2 linked regions of the Niabella yanshanensis genome follow. The protein of the gene in region 1 interacts with the protein of each later gene in a pairwise test. Links are inferred from orthologs where the notes say so. Each region holds a gene or a part of one and is shown on either strand. Other genes may lie near its edges.

Region 1 (3,331 bases):
CATACAACAAGCCATTTAAACCCGCCAAAGGCAGGCATAGGGTCAGTGGTATTAGCAGCAGCTGGTCCCGGTGACCCCGACCTGATAACGGTAAAAGCAGCTAATGCTTTGCGCGAAGCTGAAGTGGTTTTAATAGACCGGCTGGTAAGTGAAGTCATACTACATCGATACGTTTCGGCTGACGTTGAAATAGTAAGAGTGGGTAAGGAATGCCGCAATAACATTTCAACGCCTCAGCAGGTGATCAACGAATTAATTGTTGATTACGCCCTGAAAGGTAAAAAAGTGGTTCGTTTAAAGGGAGGAGATGTATCTATCTTTTCTAATGTTTTAGACGAGCTGCAGGCATTGATCGCCAATAAAATTCCCTACGAAATTATTCCGGGTGTTACAGCTTCTTTAGGTGCTGCGGCTTATGCCGGCATCCCTTTAACGGCACGGGGCTATGCTACTTCCGTAAGGTTTTTAACCTATTATAAATCTGACATTGTCACTGACGGGCATTGGAAAGAACTGGCACGCACCAACGATACGCTGGTCTTTTATATGTCATCCGGCACACTCGAAAATGTTGTGAGAAAGCTTCAGCATTTCGGTGTTCAGAAAGATGTACATGTAGCCGTGGCAGAGCAGGCAACTACCTGTTATCAGCGCATACATGAATGCAATATTTATGATTACGACCAGGTACTGGCAGGGAAGCAATTTGTTTCGCCCTCGCTGGTAATCATCGGGAAAGTAGTAGCCTTACATCAACAGTTTAAATGGCTGAAAAATAGTGAGCACGGGGAACAATATTTTGTACCGGTAGGCGAAGGAATCCAAAACATCAACGAACTTAATAAACCAATAAAGCATGTTATCTGAAGATAAACTGCAGAAGATTAAAGAATTTACTTCTACACTGTCCAGGGAAGAGCTGATCTGGCTGAACGGCTATATTGCCGGGCAGGCTGGCGCATTACAGGGCGCGCTTCCTTCATCTGGAACTCCTGCAGCACTAAATAAGAAAATTACACTGGCATACGGTACCGAAACCGGTAACTCCAAAAAGCTGGCTACTCAGCTGGCAGGTATTGCCAAGAAGAAAGGCATCGGTGTAAAGCTGGCTGGGCTGGATCAATACAGGTTTACAGACCTGACCAAAGAAGAATATTTCTTTGTAGTCATCAGTACGCAGGGTGAAGGCGAGCCGCCGCTGCTGGCTAAGAAGTTTTATGACCAGCTGCATGAGCAGGCTGTTGAGTTGAAGAAAATGAAATTCGGTGTATTGGCGCTGGGTGATACTTCCTACGCACAGTTTTGTAAAACCGGAGAAGATATTGATGCCAGGCTGGAAGCCTTAGGTGCTCATCGTATGTTACCTCTGAAAAAGTGTGATGTAGATTATGAGGAAGATTCCCTGCATTGGATCGACAATGTAGCCACTGTATTGCAAACCAGCGTGGGAAGTGTTCCGGCTATTGCGGCTCCATTAGTTGAAGAAAAGAAGCCTGTCGGTAAAAAACATTACAACGGTATTATTGTAACCAACATCAATTTAAACGATAGAGGTAGCAATAAAGAAACCTATCATGTAGAGATCAGTACAGATGAGGATCTGGATTATCTACCCGGTGATGCACTGGGACTGATCCCGGTAAACAGTGATGCTGCTGTAGAAGAAATCATTACGTTAACAGGTGTAAATCCCGACCTGGAAATACAAACTGCCAAGGTAAAGGCGCCGGTTCGTGAGTTGTTAAAAAAGCATCTGAATATTTTATACCCGCTTAAGTCTACCATAAAACAGTACGCAGCTATAACGGGTTACGAAATTCCTGAAGAAGTAAGATTGAGCATCCCTGATTTGCTCAAAAAGTATCCTATAAAGGCTGCTGCCGCTTTTGAAGAAGTGATTAAGATATTAACGCCCCAGGCGCCAAGGTTATATTCTATTTCTTCGGCACCGGGAAGCCATGGTTTGGGCGAAATACATATTACGGTAAGTAAGGATGAGTACTATGTGGAAGATGATAAGCGTACCGGCGTGAGCAGTGAGTTCTTTTCAACGCACCCGGCAGGTACTGAGTTTGAATTCTTCATACAGAAGCAGAAGCACTTCAGACTTCCTGCCAATGATAAAGATGTGATCATGATCGGGCCGGGTACAGGTATTGCGCCTTTCCGTTCTTTTATTGCAGAAAGAGATGCACAGGGTGCGGAGGGCCGTAACTGGCTGTTCTTTGGAGAGCAACATTTTGTTACCGACTTTTTGTACCAGACGGAATTGCAGGATTATTTACAAACAGGCGTATTGACCAACCTGGACGTAGCTTTCTCGCGCGATCAGAAAGAAAAGATCTATGTACAGCATCGTATGAAACAAAGAGGCGCTGAGTTATATGATTGGATCAGCAACGGCGCTTATATGTACATCAGCGGAAAGCGGGAACCAACCAGCAAAGATGTAGAAAAAATGCTTGTAGAAATTTTTAAAGAGCATGGTAATAAAACGGAAGAAGAAGCCGAGAAATATCTGCACCAATTAGTAGAAGAAGGACGTTGGGAGAAGGATGTGTATTAATTGCCAATAGATCATAGACAATAGTTCATAGCAGTGGGCTGTGAACCATGAACCATTAACTATTAACGAATATAGAAGGATGAGCGAACAATCACCAGTAGAAAAGATAAAAATTGCCAGTAACGGCTTGCGTGGTACTTTAAAGGAAAGTTTGTCGGATAGCTATACAGGGGCCGTGCGTGAAGATGATACGAACCTGATCAAGTTTCATGGTATGTACCAACAGGATGACAGGGACAGGCGCGAGGAACGTAGCGCCAAGAAACTGGAATGGCTGTATTCCTTTATGCTGCGTCTGCGTTTACCGGGAGGTTTCTTAAAGCCCGAACAATGGGTGGCGATGCACCACGTGGCGGGAGAGCATTCGACCGGAACCATTAAAATAACTACCAGGCAAACCGTGCAATTACACGGCATCTTAAAGTCGCATATTAAACCCACCATGCAGTCGTTTAACCTTGCGGGACTGGACTCGATTGCAACCTGTGGCGACGTGAATCGTAATGTTTGCTGTACTTCCAACCCCGGCGAGTCTCCGGTGCATGATGAAGTATTTCAATTCGCATCTAAGATCAGCGAAATGGCTAAGCCCAAAACACAGGCCTGGTATGAGATCTGGATTGATAAAGAAAAAATAGGAGAGAAGACCGAAGAGGACCCTTTATATAAAGACCGCTATCTGCCCCGTAAACTAAAGATTGGTATAGCGGTTCCTCCCAATAATGATGTAGACGTATTCATCAATGATATAGCGTTGATCGCAAT
Region 2 (3,248 bases), 1.8 Mb from region 1 along the record:
TGCCCGCACTTTTGGTATTTGTATAGGAATCAAAACGCGTAAGGGGAGTGAGATATTCAGCAGTATTCTCATTAAGCGAAAACCGCTGGTAAAAGTGCTGGGTAAAGGGTTCTTTTATGTGTACGATATTTTATGCTCCAAAGATTTTAATCCTAATGAGCGCACGGAAACGGTATTTATTAGCAATATTACCCGCTGGCACCTGGCGTCTGAGTTGCAGAACGCGGTTTTATGGTATTATAAGAGGAAGACAGAGCAGCGGGTAGCGCCACCCCAACCGGTTCCGGCTACCGTTAAGCCTGTAAAAGAGCCGGGAGAATGGCCTTATCAATGTACACATTGTTTAAGTGTTTATGATAGTATATATGGAGATCCGGACCAGGGAGTGGTAGCTGGTATTGCATTCCGGCAATTGCCGGATACTTATTGCTGTCCTACCTGCGAAGCACCAAAAAAGGATTTTAAGCGGATTTCATTGGAGTTTGTAGGTGAGCTGTGAATGGTCCCCATAGATGTAGCGATGATCCATGAACTATGAACCATGATCCCGGATCTACAGCCCATTCAGGTCGGCATGTGCGTTGAAGTTACGGAAGTATTTTTTTTGCTCCTCTTTAAGAGGTAAAGTGGCAAGCCGCAGATGATCCAATGTGAATTTCATGCTGAACTTCTTTAGTTGTCCTTCGCGCAGCATGGTCATTATTTGATGAAGCGCGGCAGCAGTATATATTGCGCACAGCGGTTCTGCCTCGCCTTCATTGGTATATAAAAAAACCTCAGCATCCTGTTTTTGATACAGGGTATACAGTTCTTTGAGTAAAAATGTTTCCATCAGGGGCATATCGCAGGCCAGTATAAACAGGTCTTCTGTGGGATTGGCGATGTGCGCACTTAGAAGCCCGAGTAGTGGTCCTTTTACAGGAAGGACGGTATTATCGGTTATTAATTCAACACCCGGCAGGCTATGAGCATAACTGTTTTCCTGTAAAGTGTTGATAGACGCTTTCACAGGTATGCCGAGGTCTTGTAATTTCCGGGCGGCATCAGTGGCCCAGTTGGCGACATCCGTTCGTAGTAGCCCCTTATCGCTGCCCATCCGGGAGCTCAGGCCTCCGCAAAGTATAATTCCCGTCATATTGCTTAAAAAATGATGTGTCATAAAATTAGTCATTCTTTTAAACAAAGCTTATCTGTAGACGAGAAAAGTGTACTTTCATAGTATGCTATCAATAAGTCACTTGTATGTATATCCTGTTAAATCCCTGGGAGGTATTCTGCTTGACCAGGTAAAGTTATCCGACCGGGGACTGGAGCATGACCGGAGATGGATATTGGTCGATGATAATAATCGCTTTATTTCCCAGAGGGAAGTGAGCAGGATGGCATTGCTGCATACTGTTATATGCGGCAGCCAATTGATCATTTTTGAAAAAGGGCATAGCGCCGACGTATTAGGGCTGGATTTGATTCCTGCCAACGGCGATAGGGTGAGAATAGAGCTATTTAAAGACGAAAGTGAAGGCGTAGTTGCCGAAGAAAGGGTTAATGACTGGTTCTCAAAAAAACTGGATTTAAATTGCCGGTTGGTGTATATGCCGGATACCATAAGAAGGGTAGTCGACCCCGTGTATGCCCATGACGGAGAGATAACGGCGTTTTCTGATGGATTCCCATTGCTGTTGATTGGCCAGGCATCTTTGAATGATTTGAATAACAGACTGGATCAATGGCTGCCCATGAACCGTTTCCGGCCCAATATCGTTTTTACCGGTGGAGCGGCTTTTGAGGAAGATACCATGAAAGAAGTGGTGATAAACGATATCAGCTTTTCGGCGGTAAAGCCATGCGCAAGATGTGTGGTGACCACTATCGACCAGGAGACCGGTGTTAAAGGAAAGGAGCCTTTGCGGACGCTGAATAAATACAGGCAGCTCAATAACAAACTTTATTTTGGACAGAATATTTTATACAAGGGTGAAGGAGTCTTAAGAATAGGAGATGAACTGAAAGTAATGCAGCGACAGCCTTATTTATTGTAACCATGCTTATTGATCGATACAACCGTGTTCATGATTATCTGCGTTTATCACTTACAGATAATTGCAATTTCAGGTGCTTTTATTGTATGCCTGAAGAGGACTATGCCTTTTCGCCAAGAGAAGCCTTAATGCAGGCCGGCGAAATAGAGCAGATCGCTCAAACCTTTGTCAGATTAGGTGTGAAGAAGATCCGGTTAACCGGTGGCGAACCACTGATCAGAAAAGATGCCGGTGTGATCATCAGGTCCCTGTCCCGCCTGCCGGTACAATTGGCGCTCACTACCAATGGCGTCAGGCTGCACGATTTTGCAGCAACTTTTAAAGAGGCCCGGCTTGGTTCTGTTAATATTAGCCTTGATACCTTACAGGCAGAGAAATTTCAAATGATTACCCGGAGAGACAGCTTTCGGCGAGTGATGGATAATATAAGCCTGATGCTGGATGATGGTGTACATGTGAAGATCAATGTAGTGGTGATGGCGGGTTTGAATGATAATGAGCTGCTTGATTTTGTAGCGTGGACAAAGGATACACCTGTACATGTGAGGTTTATAGAGTTCATGCCCTTTGCCGGTAACCGTTGGACCAGTAATAAAGTATTTACCTGGCAGCAAATACTGGAACGTATTTCTGAGGGATATTCTTTTCTCCCCTTAAAAGTAGATGCGCATGAAACCGCAAAAGCGTATATCGTACCGGGGCATGCAGGAACATTCTCGGTCATCAGTACCATGAGCGCTCCGTTTTGCAGTAGCTGCAATCGTATCAGGCTGACTGCCGATGGTAAATTGAAGAACTGCCTGTTTGCCCGGGGGGAAACAGATATTTTGTCTGCCCTGCGAAATGGAGGGGATATTGAAGCGCTCATCAAACAAAATATAGCCGCCAAGGCCCTTGAACTAGGGGGGCAGCTGAATAAGGATTTCGAAACGCTGAATGGCGATGAGGTTCTCAACAGGAGTATGATCGCTATAGGCGGCTGATCCGGTTTTTGATTATTGTACAAATAGAAATAATGATTAGTGTAGCAACCGCCAGGGAGTTGGTAACAGATAACACGGTTTGTTTGGCACCCGTTACCATTCCATTAAAAGATAGTTTAGGGAAAGCCCTGGCGGGTGATATAATTGCTCATGCCGATGTACCAGCTTTTGCACAATCGGCTATGGATGGTTATGCATTTTCTTTTGAGGATTGGCACAAAGAGAG

Evidence for each region.
Region 2: the proteins of U0035_RS10895 (region 1) and U0035_RS18630 interact in binary tests that used the Escherichia coli proteins (3 or more experiments, as listed by UniProt). The link is inferred for Niabella yanshanensis from one-to-one orthologs.

The regions. Positions count from the first base shown.
Region 1 is NZ_CP139960.1:2,660,971-2,664,301, reverse strand. The notes cover bases 212-3,211. They hold U0035_RS10895 (diflavin oxidoreductase), read left to right. Parts: upstream 212-856; coding sequence 857-2,566; downstream 2,567-3,211. Other genes in these bases: U0035_RS10890 (NADPH-dependent assimilatory sulfite reductase hemoprotein subunit), read left to right, coding at 2,646-3,211; cobA (uroporphyrinogen-III C-methyltransferase), read left to right, coding at 212-867. Outside these bases: more of cobA, read left to right, coding at 1-211; more of U0035_RS10890, read left to right, coding at 3,212-3,331. UniProt on the Escherichia coli protein: Component of the sulfite reductase complex that catalyzes the 6-electron reduction of sulfite to sulfide. This is one of several activities required for the biosynthesis of L-cysteine from sulfate.
Region 2 is NZ_CP139960.1:4,465,018-4,468,265, forward strand. Bases 213-3,129 are described here. They hold U0035_RS18630 (MOSC domain-containing protein), read left to right. Parts: upstream 213-1,220; coding sequence 1,221-2,039; downstream 2,040-3,129. Other genes in these bases: U0035_RS18620 (rubredoxin), read left to right, coding at 213-499; mobA (molybdenum cofactor guanylyltransferase), read right to left, coding at 554-1,159; moaA (GTP 3',8-cyclase MoaA), read left to right, coding at 2,042-3,022; U0035_RS18640 (molybdopterin molybdotransferase MoeA), read left to right, coding at 3,055-3,129. Outside these bases: more of U0035_RS18620, read left to right, coding at 1-212; more of U0035_RS18640, read left to right, coding at 3,130-3,248.